DNA from 3 places in the Alteromonas sp. NFXS44 genome. Region 1 is predicted to be linked to each of the others. Evidence: predicted binding sites of a transcription regulator. Region 1 holds the regulator's gene; each other region holds the start of a gene.
What was found. Region 1 encodes sigma-54, which starts transcription at its own class of promoters, with help from an activator protein. Its sites were predicted from a motif close to GTTGGCACGNNNNTNGNNT; they were not measured.
Positions count from the first base shown of each region.

Region 2: J3369_RS08410 (BON domain-containing protein) is a predicted target of sigma-54. The motif match lies at 1,898-1,916, and genes of this name have one in related genera.
Region 3: flhA (flagellar biosynthesis protein FlhA) is a predicted target of sigma-54. The motif match lies at 1,885-1,903, and genes of this name have one in related genera.

Region 1 is NZ_JAGDEA010000002.1:360,466-364,682, forward strand. Features, by position in the region: gene rapZ (RNase adapter RapZ) at 1-548, opposite strand, end outside; gene ptsN (PTS IIA-like nitrogen regulatory protein PtsN) at 596-1,039, opposite strand; gene hpf (ribosome hibernation promoting factor) at 1,048-1,335, opposite strand; gene J3369_RS04795 (RNA polymerase factor sigma-54) at 1,368-2,852, opposite strand; gene lptB (LPS export ABC transporter ATP-binding protein) at 2,948-3,673, opposite strand; gene lptA (lipopolysaccharide transport periplasmic protein LptA) at 3,679-4,217, opposite strand, start outside; gene lptC (LPS export ABC transporter periplasmic protein LptC) at 4,217-4,217, opposite strand, start outside.
Region 2 is NZ_JAGDEA010000005.1:704,560-708,776, reverse strand. Features, by position in the region: gene J3369_RS08425 (MlaA family lipoprotein) at 1-302, opposite strand, end outside; gene J3369_RS08420 (hypothetical protein) at 289-630, opposite strand; gene J3369_RS08415 (hypothetical protein) at 684-851, opposite strand; gene J3369_RS08410 (BON domain-containing protein) at 1,259-1,861, opposite strand; gene J3369_RS08405 (endonuclease/exonuclease/phosphatase family protein) at 2,124-3,110, shown strand; gene J3369_RS08400 (response regulator transcription factor) at 3,169-3,555, opposite strand; gene J3369_RS08395 (hypothetical protein) at 3,962-4,217, opposite strand, start outside.
Region 3 is NZ_JAGDEA010000005.1:268,588-272,804, reverse strand. Features, by position in the region: gene flhA (flagellar biosynthesis protein FlhA) at 1-1,811, opposite strand, end outside; gene J3369_RS06445 (tetratricopeptide repeat-containing diguanylate cyclase) at 2,050-3,891, shown strand; gene flhB (flagellar biosynthesis protein FlhB) at 3,881-4,217, opposite strand, start outside.

The sequences.
Region 1 (4,217 bases):
GCGTCAAACACATAGTCTGCATCTTTGGGAATACCATGTTTAAAGCCGAATGATTCAAATACCAGAACAAGTCGTGAGCTTTTCTTACCGAGGATCCGCTCGCGAATTAATTCTGCCAGCTGGTGAATGCTCAGAGAGTCGGTATCAATATTCAAATCCGCTCTTTCTGCTACGGGGGCCAGTAATTCCCGTTCTGTCTGAATGGCATCAGACAATGACTTATTCAGTTTAGCCAGCGGGTGTAACCGGCGGGTTTCACTGAACCTGCGCACCAGCATATCGTCACTTGCGTCAATATATACGATGGTGACAGTCCATGACTGAGGCAGGTAGTCGAGAATTTCAACCAGCTCAGAAGGCTCTTTAGGCAAGTTCCTGACATCAATACTCACAGCCACCTGCTCGTATTCATCGGCGACAGTGTGTGTCAGGGCTGGTAAAAGATTAACCGGAATATTATCGACGCAGTAATACCCCAGATCCTCTAGGGCACGAAGTGCTACTGATTTTCCTGAACCTGAACGTCCGCTGATGATGATTAACTTCACGCCCGTTTCTCCTGAAGTCACATGTTGTCGGTGCGTATTACACTAAGTTACTGTAATGCGCGAATAATATCATCACTTGTCTGAGCTTTGCGGATAGTTTTTATGGTTTCTTTATCACTGAGTTTACCGGCAACCATGGCCAGAGTTTGTAAATGTCCTTCGGTTTGTTCTTGAGGGACAAGCAAAGTAAAGAAAATATCCACAGGTTTATTATCGATAGCATCAAAATCGATGGCGGGCGTGCTGGTAACCACAATGGCAATGACTTTTTCCAGTCCGGCCAGACGGCCGTGGGGGAGGGCAATGCCGTTACCTATACCTGTGCTGCCCATTCGCTCACGGGCCAGCAGGCTACTTAACACGGTGGCTTCATCAACATCGGGGTTATTTTTAGCTGCAATCCCGCTGATGATTTCGAGAATGCGTTTTTTGCTATTGCACTGGACCGCACACTCGGTGCGGTCCAGGCTGACTATGGCTTGTATATCCATGAATTCAATTAATGCTTTTTAAGCTTTTCCTTGTGTTTCAGGACCTGCCTGTCGAGCTTATCGACCATGCTGTCAATGGCAGCGTACATGTCCTGATTTTCGGAAGAGGCGAAGACTTCCGCGCCGCTAAGATGAACCGTTGCTTCTGCTTTTTGGCTAAGCTTTTCAACATTTAAAATAACGTGCACATTTGATATGTGGTCAAAATGACGTTCCAGTTTGCTGAACTTAGTATCGACATAATTACGCAAAGAATCAGTGATCTCAATGTGATGACCAGAAAGGTTGATTTGCATATTTCGTCTTCCTTATTTTGAGCAGCCTTAAGTTAGATAAGGCTTTTGCGTTGGTTAGACGGCGGGATCGATAAGGATTCCCGGTACTTTGCTATTGTTCGCCGGGCAACCATAATGCCTTGATCGGCCAACAACGAAGCAATCTTGCTGTCACTCAGCGGCTTGCCTGGATTTTCAGCGGCAACCAGCTTCTTAATCAGGGCGCGAATCGCTGTAGATGAACACTCACCACCTGATTCAGTGGCAACGTGGCTGGAGAAGAAATACTTCAACTCGAAAATACCACGGGGCGTGTGCATGTACTTCTGCGTTGTTACCCTGGAAATAGTAGATTCGTGCATATCTACCATTTCTGCGACATCATTCAGCACCATTGGTTTCATCATTTCAGGGCCATGCTCAAAAAAGCCCATTTGTTGCTGAACAATACAATTTGCTACTTTCAGCAGTGTATCGTTCCGGCTCTCAAGGCTCTTAATAAACCATTTGGCTTCCTGCATGTGAGAGCGGATAAATTGTGAATCACTGCTGTTTCGTGCTTTACGGCTCATTGCAGCGTACTGCTGATTAACACTGAGCTTAGGCAAGCTGTCGGGGTTTAATTCTACTACCCAACGGCCATTTTTCTTAGCAACCGATACATCCGGAATGACATATTCGGGCTCTTTCGTAATTAATGCACTGCCCGGACGGGGATTCAGCGTTTGCAGCAAACGCATCGCTTCCCGTAATTGATCTTCTTTCAGGCGGGTTTTACGCATTAATGTACGGTAATCTTTGCTGCCTAACAGATCGGAATGCTCTCTGAGCAGCAGTTTCGCTTCTTCCAGCCACGGTGTTTCCGGTGCAAATTGCGCCAGTTGCACCAGCAAGCATTCCTGCGGTGTGCGGGAGCCGGAACCGAGAGGATCAAAGAGCTGAATACGTTTGAGTACGCACTCAACCTCATCTTCTTCAACGGGCTCTTCCATATCGTCACTGTTTACGCTTTGCAGAATGTCGTCAACGGTAACCGTGAGATAACCGGACTCATCAATGGAGTCAATAATCGCCAGTGCGATGGCGCGGTCTATGTCAGAAAAAGGTGTCAGACGCATTTGCCACAGCAGATGGTCCTGAATATTTTCGGTGGTTTCACCCTGAAAGATTTGTTCGTCATCGCTACCGGAAGGGCCGGGCGCGGGGGCTGAAGACGCAGAAATGTACTCATCCCAGGTACTGTCGATGGGCAACTCGTCCGGTAAATCATTCTTTTCCAGTGCTTCACCGGTATCCATGCTGTCAGAAGATGATGCTGATGCAGACTCCTGCATGCTGTCATCATTATCGATGTTATTTTTCTCAATTACATCGTTGTCGGAGCTGTCGTCGACTTCCAGCAAAGGATTAGAATCGAGGGCTTCCTGAATTTCTTGTTGTAAGTCCAGCGTAGACAACTGCAATAGCTTGATCGCCTGCTGAAGCTGAGGCGTCATTGTCAGTTGTTGGCTAAATTTTAACTGTAAAGATGGTTTCATCTACGTCTTATATAAACTCTAAAAAGGACATCCGGTTGTAGCGGTGTGAGTGCCGGTGGCGAAATCTCCGTTAAATGCTCATCCCGATATCTTAACTATAGCCTGAATTGCTCACCAAGGTATACATCACGAACTTTTTGATTACTTAATACCTGTTCTGCGGTGCCCTGAGCAATCAGTTCTCCATGACTGACGATATAGGCCTCTTCACACACATCAAGGGTTTCCCTGACATTGTGGTCGGTGATGAGGATACCGATACCTCTGTCCCGTAAGTGCTGAATGATCTTCTTTATATCATTAACCGAAATCGGGTCAACTCCGGCGAAGGGTTCATCGAGCAAAATAAATTGCGGATTGGCTGCCAGTGCGCGGGCAATTTCAACCCGGCGGCGTTCGCCACCCGACAAACTCATACCTGTACTATTACGTATATGGTTAATATTAAATTCATCAAGTAGTGCATCCGCTTCCTGTTCACGTTGATGATTTTTTAAGTCTTTACGCGTCTGCAATATCGCCATGATGTTTTCATGTACGGTCAGCTTTCGGAAAATGGATGCCTCCTGGGGTAAATAACCAATTCCCCGGCGGGCACGCTCATGCATTGGCTGGTGCGTCAGCTCCTGCTCATCAATGAGGATCTTGCCTTTATCGAGCGGCACAAGACCCACAATCATGTAAAACGTTGTGGTTTTACCTGCGCCGTTAGGACCCAGCAGACCTACTATCTGTCCGGTAGAAACCGATAAACTAACGTCACGGACGACCTGGCGTGATTTATACGACTTTGCCAGGTGAGTCGCACTCAGGGTTGCCATGTAACTTAGTTACCCTCGTTTTCGTTTCTGTCTGAAGACTTGTTGTCTTCCTTCAGCTCTTTAACTGTGTCAGGACGGAAAACCGTGGTTACACGGCCGTTGCTGTTACTTTCTCCGCCGGTTGCCAGAAGTTGCTCTTTTGACATGTCATAGGTGATGCTATCTCCCTGGACCATGCTGGTATCTTGCTGGATTTTTGCATCACCTTGCAAGGAAATAAGTTGTTTAGCTACTTCGTAGCGAATTTCATTTGCACTGGCTTTTACTTTGGCCCCGTCATCCAGCGTTTGAGAATAACTGGCTGGTTTTCCGCGGGCGATAAAAATCTCTTTCCCTTCACCATCACTGGCGATGGCTTCCACTTCATCTGCGGCAATAATGAGAGAACCCTGGGTTATCTTCACATCGTCTTTAAAAACCGATTTCTTCTTTTTACCGTCGATAAACTGTGACTTGGCATCCACGGTAATCGGCTTTTCAAAATCACCGGAGCCGGCCATTGCCTCACCGGCAGCAGCAAGCAGCGCTATTGCTGCGAAAAGGC
Region 2 (4,217 bases), on a different contig from region 1:
GCCCGGTTGAAACCTTCCCAGGGATCATTGTAATACACCTCATCACCGGTATTCCCTGACTCACGGGTATCACCTACTGCAACCACTACCGGAGAAACAGATACGGCTCCCTGGCTGGTTTGTACGATAACGTCCTTACCTTTCGCAAGCTCTTCAGCCAGTGCGGGTTCGTTATTTTGAGGTTGCTTGTTGTCCTGCGGTTGTACAGCAGAATTTTCAGGCGTGTCGGGCGCGCTGGCACAGCCACCCAATAAAAATAAACAAATAATTAAGGCGAAAGCACCTTGTCTATAAGCTGGCATAGATACCACTTTCCTTCCTATCGTGGTGATTCATTATATTTTGAGCCCGCTGCAGAGCTTCATCCCTGCTGTAGTCCCAGTCACTATCATCATAGTTACGGGCCAAATTAAGATAATGCTCAATCCTTTGCTTACGAATTTGATGAAACGAATTCGCCGGGTCAAACTCCAACTCTTTAAATACCGCTTCAACTTCTGCCAGATCAGCACCAGTTGATGCTTCTGCCGGCGTTTCCCCCAGCCAGGTTGAGAGTTGCTTTCCGGAACCCAGAGCTACAAGACTGGTCAGAAGTAACACTGTCATTACTGCAATTTTTAAGTAATTCATGTTTTTCACCATCGTTGTTTAATTCAAGGGTCGTCCGGATCGCTTACCTGTACTTACTTAGCGGTCGCTGCCTCCGCCATCACTGCACCTGCCGTTGCCTTGCCGGCTTTGTGGTCACTTTTGTCATAGCGATCGAACCAGTTAAAAACTGGCTGCGAGTGAATGAGACGCTCAAATGACGTTGACGGTAACGGACGGTGTTTAGTCTTCAGAAATTTCATACTGCTCCCTTGCGTGCGTAGAATTGAATTCCGGTAAATGACTTATTTACTCTCACAACTATTTTTAATGTTCCAATTTCCGCGCCATATTTTTAAAGACCTAACAGAAACGCCGCAAAAGCCACCGCCACGCTTCAACCTCATGACCGGCCTTTCCGTAACCTACTGTTTTATTAGACTTAAGTATTGATTCATAATCATAGAAAAAAATCAGAGGAAAAAGATGCAGGCAATAAGACCCAAATAATTTCCGTTGACCCGGGAATTTGATGATACTTTTTTACTACAGGCGGGAAATATTTTCACAGACGGGAAGGAAGGTTTTTCAGCAGGATTCACAAACAGGAATGCAATAAAAAAAGGGCTGAGATAATTCAGCCCTTTCCGGATTATGCAGTTAAAAAGTATTATTCACTTTTCATCGCTGTTTTCGGTTGAACGACCTTCAGGTTGTCTTCAACGTCTGTAACATCTGTGGCGTTTTTCGCAATCTCAACGGCCAGGTCACGCTCAGCGTCTGAGTCTACTGTACCGGTAAGCGTAACATTACCCTGCTCAACATCCACGTCGATATCAAAACCGGAAATGTCAGAGTCCATCAGTAAACGGGTTTTGATTACAGTCGCGATTTTAGCATCTGTCAGTTTGCCGGTTGCAGAATCCATATCCATGTCGTCGCCGTCCATAGCTTCAGAGTCATGCTCTTCTACAATGGTCAGCTGGTTATCAACATCTGTTACGCCGTCGATATTCGCTACCAGCTCTTCCGCGAGCTTTTTATCAACCGAGTTGTCTACCTTACCGGTCAGAATAACCTTGCCATCCTGAACGTCGGTGTTGATGTCAAAAGAATTCAGATTACCATTAAACAGTAATGTTGCTTCAGCTTTGCCGTCTATCCAGGCATCCTTGGCACCTTCCTCCCACTTGTTCGCAGTATCCATAGATCCTGCAAAAGCAGAAGTAGTTAATGTACCAGCTACTAACAGTGAAAGAATTGAACGTTTCATAATTTTGCTCTCCTTAATTATCAAGCAAAATAACTGAAGCCAACTTCATGCCAGCAGATTAAAGAACTGAAAAATATAACTTTTTATCGTTAACTCTAATTTTCAACTCTTTCCCTTCATGCAAACTTTTCTCAGAACCCCGTATTTTTTACCTTGCATTTACAATTGCTGAAATCACCTCGTTTGATCGAACAGGGCAGAAAGTCTTTATATAAGTAAGCTAAATAATTTGATTCCGGACAGTAATTTCAGCGGACGAACCATGACAACAGTACTCTCTATTATTACCCTTTTCTTTATTGTGGCTGCAATACTGCCTCACATACCCGGCCAGCACTGGTCAATCCGCGTATGGGAGTTTCCCCGTCTGCAACAGGCGTTTAGTTTACTTGTGCTCACCTTAGTCTGGACATACTGGTATATCGAAACGCCCTTACTGGCGCTGTGCATGCAGGCCGGTGCTGTCTGTGCTTTGCTCTATCAACTGGCATGGGTAATCCCTTACACACCGGTATGGCGCACGGAAGTGAATCAGGTACCAGCAACTGATGACGACCGCACAATAAGCATTCTGACCAGCAATGTATTAATGACTAACGATAACTATGACGCACTGATTAATCTTACCAGGCAACGTAGACCGGATATTCTGGTGACGCTGGAAAGCAACAAAGACTGGGAGCAGGCACTGTCGGTCCTTCATGATGACTATCCTTACCGCCTTTCCTGCCCGCTGGAAAATCTCTACGGCATGCATCTTTATAGCCGGCGTCCCTTCGGCAACGAAAAAATCCGGTTCATTATTGAAGATGACGTACCGTCTATGGAAATCTGGCAGGAAATGGCCGGTACTCAGGTAAAAATCCATTTTGTACACCCAAAACCGCCAAGTCCTACAGAAAATAAATCTGCCGAACCCAGGGATAAGGAACTGACACGGGTAGGAAAAGAAATGGCAAAGTTAAAGCAGCCGGCGATTGTTACCGGCGACCTCAATGATGTGGCATGGTCACCGACGACCCGAAAATTCAGAAAAATAAGTGGCATGCTGGATCCCCGTCGTGGCCGTGGATTTTTCAACACTTTCCATGCGGATTATCCGTTGCTGCGCTGGCCCCTTGACCATGTCTTTCATACTGAGCATTTCGAACTGGTCAAAATAGAAAGAATGCCGGATGTAGGCTCAGATCACTTTCCCTTGCTCACAACACTGAGATTAAAAGCCAATCAATCAGTTGAACAGGCATAAAAAAACCTGTGGCTTTTCAGCTACAGGTTTTCATGGACACTCTTTTAAACGCGTTTTGTCAGGCTGTGATTGCCAGCGGTTCCTGTGTGGCATAGCGTTGACAACGACTCACAATGTCACGGTAGTCTGAAGGGTCAGGAACACTGTCATCTGCTGCGGCAAAGGCAGCGTTACCTGCGGGGTCTTGCCCGGGGTTCATCAGTAATACCGGCGAATCACAGGCTTGTTTTATTTGTGCCAGTATATCCGCACCGGGTAAATCCGGCATCGCCACATCGAGGAGAATAGCATCGTACCGCTGAGCCTTGCTCAGACGGATAGCCAGCTTTCCGCTGGCAGCAAAATCCACTTTCCATCCCAGTCCGGTCAAAAAGCAGGTTAACTGGCTTGCTACCACAGGATCGTCTTCAACGACCAGAATTTGTAAGATTGTACCGGGGGTCATGTTGCCTCCTTGCTGTTTTCACACTCTGTCCGCATTTCTGCGACAGGTCTCATAGACCCTAAAACTTAAGGAAACGCACATTTCACTTGTACTACAGGTGCAGCAATCAACTTGCTACCTTTCTGCACTTCTATCTGCAGGATTTACGAGTGCAGAATTCACGCCATCTCTGTATAAGCGGCGTTTATAACGAATTATAGATACCACCGAAATCAGTATTAACCCTAAATATTAATACCTTAAAGAAAAAAGCGTACTGATATCATGATCAAAGGTAAGACAACATTACCATTAATGAAATTTGAAAAACAATTCTATCTGTGAATATTGTCCCCATGGCAGACCAAATTGGGACAAGCCTTCCACCGACTGCTCATTTTTTGTGCAGGCACCGGAAAAATAGATATCAGGAAAGGAAGGAATTAATTTTCCGGCATGCTTTATCGCGGGATATAAAGTGCGCAAGAGCCAGCAACCGGTCGTCCCGTGGCCAGACCGCCTGATTAAGGGTAGTGACATCGTTTTCCGATAGCCGCTGCGTATCCAGCATGAGCGCCAGTGCTTTTTTATTTGGCTTTATCAGCGCCGGTTCAGCTGCGGTAACCAGACTGACAGGCACACATATAAATTCCCGCTTTTGCGGATCGCGGATCACGCAAATT
Region 3 (4,217 bases), on a different contig from region 1:
ACAGGCACTTCTTTCGCTCCCTGACTGATTTCCTGCACAATCAGACGCTTCAGCGCAATACGCACTGCAGATACCAGCACATCCGGATCCTGACTGCGGGGGCCGTATTCCGATAAGGTTTGAACGATAGTACGCATATCGCGGATGGGAACGCCTTCGAACAACAAGGTTTGCAGTACTTTTACTACGGTGCTCAGCTGCAGAATATCGGGTACCAGCCCTTCCACCAGCTTAGGACTGGATTTCGCCAGCATATCGAGAAGTTGTTGAACTTCTTCATGACCGAGTAACTGGTAGGCATTGTTGCTGAGTAACTGACTGAGATGTGTCGCTACCACGGTGGCCGCATCCACTACTGTGTAACCAAGGGTTTGCGCATGCTCCCGCTGATTCGGCCGTATCCACACGGCATCCAGTCCGAAAGCGGGGTCTTTAGTCGCCCGTCCTTCCAGCTTACCGAACACTTGCCCGGGGTTAATCGCCAGCTCTTCATCATGACTGATTTGCGCATCGCCGATGGTCACCCCCAGCATGGAGATCGTGTAAGCATTGGGGTCGAGATCAAGGTTATCGCGGATGTGTACCGGCGGAACCAGAAAGCCCAGTTCCTGAGACAGTTTCTTCCGCACACCTTTTATACGGGTCAGCAATTCGCCGCCCTGTGATTTATCCACCAGCGGAATGAGCCGGTAACCGACTTCAAGACCAATGGTGTCAACTTGCTGTACGTCATCCCATCCCAGCTCCTTGATTTCCGGTGCAGGCTGGTCAGCACCGCCTTCCATTTTGGCCGGCACAGCCGGTTTTTCTGCCGCTTTCTTCGCCTGTACACCCTGCCAGTATGCATAACCGGCAGCAATAGCAGAAAATCCCAGAAAGGCCACGTGAGGCATGCCGGGCACAATGCCCATGACAAACAGCACTGCTGCGGCAATATACAGAGCCTGCTGATTACCCAGCTGTGTCCGGATTTCCTTACCCATTTCCTGAGTTTCGTTTTCGCGGGTGACGATAATTGCCGTTGCCACCGACAACAACAGGGATGGGATCTGGGCAACCAGACCGTCACCAATGGTCAGGATAGTGTAAACTTCCAGCGCATTTCCGAAGGACAAGTCATGCTGAATCATGCCGATAAATAAACCGCCGACGATGTTAATCATCATGATGAACAAACCGGCTACCGCGTCACCTTTAACGAATTTTGACGCACCGTCCATCGAGCCATAGAAGTCTGCTTCTGCGGTGATTTCTTCCCGGCGCTTACGGGCTTCATCCTGATCGATATAGCCGGCATTCAAATCGGCATCAATGGCCATTTGCTTACCGGGCATGGCATCAAGGGTAAACCGGGCACTGACTTCTGAAATACGGCCGGCACCGGCTGTCACTACTTTGAAGTTAATTATGAGCAGGATGGCGAATACCACCACCCCCACCGCATAGTTCCCACCAATCACCACGGCTCCGAAGGCTTCAATTACCTTACCCGCAGCATCGCCGCCTTCATGACCATACAGCAAAACGACCCGCGTAGAGGCTACATTTAATGCCAGCCGTAAAACCGTTGCGATCAGCAAAACCAGGGGGAATATACCGAAGTCCACCGGCTTTTGGGTAAATACAGCCACAAGAATAATAACCAGACTGAGGGCGATGTTAAAACTGAAAAGAACATCGAGCAGAAAGGGCGGCATTGGCAAAATAACCATGCCCATGATCGCAAGCAAAACGACAGGCGCCCCCAGACCACTGGTGATATTTTGAATCTGATTTTTGTCGAACCGCTGCAGATAGCCGGATAGCTGCATAAAATTTGCTCTCGCTAACAGAAAATTGACGCTTACTTCGTGTCTGTCAGTGTCAGTTCAACTAATGTGCCAGTTTGAAAATGTTTGCCAACAAGCGCCCGGCGTTGTTTTTTGAACTATAGTTAAACCGGATGAGACATGCTCAGGACAACAAGTGCCGGAATACCCGTTAAAACAGCGACGTATTGCATTTAAGAACAATATTTTTCCTGTTGTTGCAGCGACAGGCCTGATATTTATGTCTTCTTGCGCCTTTGCGGCACCGGCACAGGTATCTGCGCCCGACGATGCGGTAATCCGCGTCATTAAGTCTTTTCATCAGCACCCGCAGGAAACCGTACTCGGTCTGGAAGAGATGCTTGATGATGTCCTGCCCGAATATACGCCTGCCACTATTCAATATCTGCTGTCGTACTTTTACATGAAACTGGGTGATTTCAGCCGCTCAGAGTCTCTTCTGAAACAGGGGCTTGAAAATGTAGATCAAGTAGGCGAACCGTTGCTCTATCACCGTTTACTGCTGCAAAAATCGCAACTTTACGAAAAGACAGAGCGCCAGGTGCTGGCGCTGCATTATGTTGCTGCCGTCAGTGAGTGGGCGCAGCAGCATACTGTCACCCAGCTGTACATCGGTGCATTAATGACAGAGGGATTAATTCAGCAATCACTACAAAATCGTGTGGCCGCGCTGACAAAACTGATCATTGCCCACAGAATTGCATCGGAGAACGCTACTCAAATTCCGCCTGCTCACATAGCGGGTCTTATTGCATCGGTGTTTCAGCAGGCTGAACAATACGACAATGCCCTTCCCTATTTGCAGGAGGCGCTGGAATTTGCAGTCTCCAGGCACAACCGGGTCAATCAGCAAAACCTGTTACATAAGCTTGCTCTTTCTCACTTCGCTACGGGCGACGAAATTGCAGGGCAGCGTTATTTCGACGAAGCAATGACCATTGCACGGGAACTGGCAGACAAAAATGCGCAGGTGGAATTACAACTTCTTGACGCTGACAGGCTAATGAAAAAGAAAGCCTATGCAGAGGCGCTGGCGATTTACCGGGAGCTGATACTGATTCAGGAAATATTGCCGTCGGAACAGTATTACGGGGATATATTACGGGGATTATCAAACGCCCATTATCATACCGGCAACTTCGGCACCGCACTGGACACACTGGCCCGCGCAGAAACGATTTCTGCATCTGCTACGCCAAAAGAAGTGATTGAGTCACGGATACTGGAATCAAGAATTCAGGCGGCATTAGGTAACTACGGCGAGGCCTATCAAACACTGGAAGACGCACGCAATAAACAAGTAAAGCGCCTGAATGAAATCAGTGCTGAAAAGCTGTTCAAACTGCAGACTCTTTTCGACGTTGATAAGAAAAGTCAGGAAAATGCCGCCCTCAAAGCGATGACGAAAGCTCAGGAGTTGCGCATAAAAACAGAGCGCCAGCGGGGCTTCTTTATGATATCGGCGCTCGTTTTGCTTTTCAGTCTGTGCGTGGCACTGGTTATTTTGCAGAAAAAGCGCGCCAGGTATCAGCATAAACTGGAACAGATTGCGATGACTGACAGCCTGACATCTCTGCTAAACCGCCAGCATACCTTTAAATCACTGGAAGAACAGGCTGACATCGCCGGGGCCTGCGGCAAAAAGCTTGCTGTCGCCCTGCTCGATATCGATTTATTCAAACAGGTAAATGATAATTTTGGTCATGCTGCCGGTGATGAAGTATTACGTACCTTTGGTGCTCTGGTCAGAGACAATTTCAGAAAAACCGATATTACAGGCAGAATAGGCGGTGAAGAATTTTTACTCATATTTCCTGATGCGGATTTTACAGAAGCAAAAGCTGCTACAGACAAATTCAGAGCAGCCCTCAAAGCGGCCGGAAATGCCCTTCCCTATGCATTGGGCCCGCTCACGGTATCCGGCGGGATAGGATACGTTACCGGACCGGATACGATGGCCGCAGAACTGGAAGCCATCGACAAAGCATTATATCAGGCCAAAGAAACAGGCCGCGACGCCATCATTACTGTAGATAAAAGTACTGACGGATTTACCTTCTGAGTTCAGGTGGTATCGGCAAGTCTTTCTTAAGTGGTTTAGGACGTTTGCCCTTACCCGCCTTAAATGCACGTAATTGATACACATACGCCAGCACCTGTGCCACCGACATGAACAATTTGTGGGGAATTTCGTGCTCAACTTCAGTGGAATAATAAATAGCCCTTGCCAGCATGGGTGACGGCACAACAGGCACTTCATGGGCACCGGCAATTTTACGGATATGCATGGCCAGTTCATCAATCCCTTTTGCCACCACCACAGGTGCTCTGCCGCCGTTATCATCGTATTTAAGCGCCACGGAATAGTGCGTCGGGTTAGTCACAACC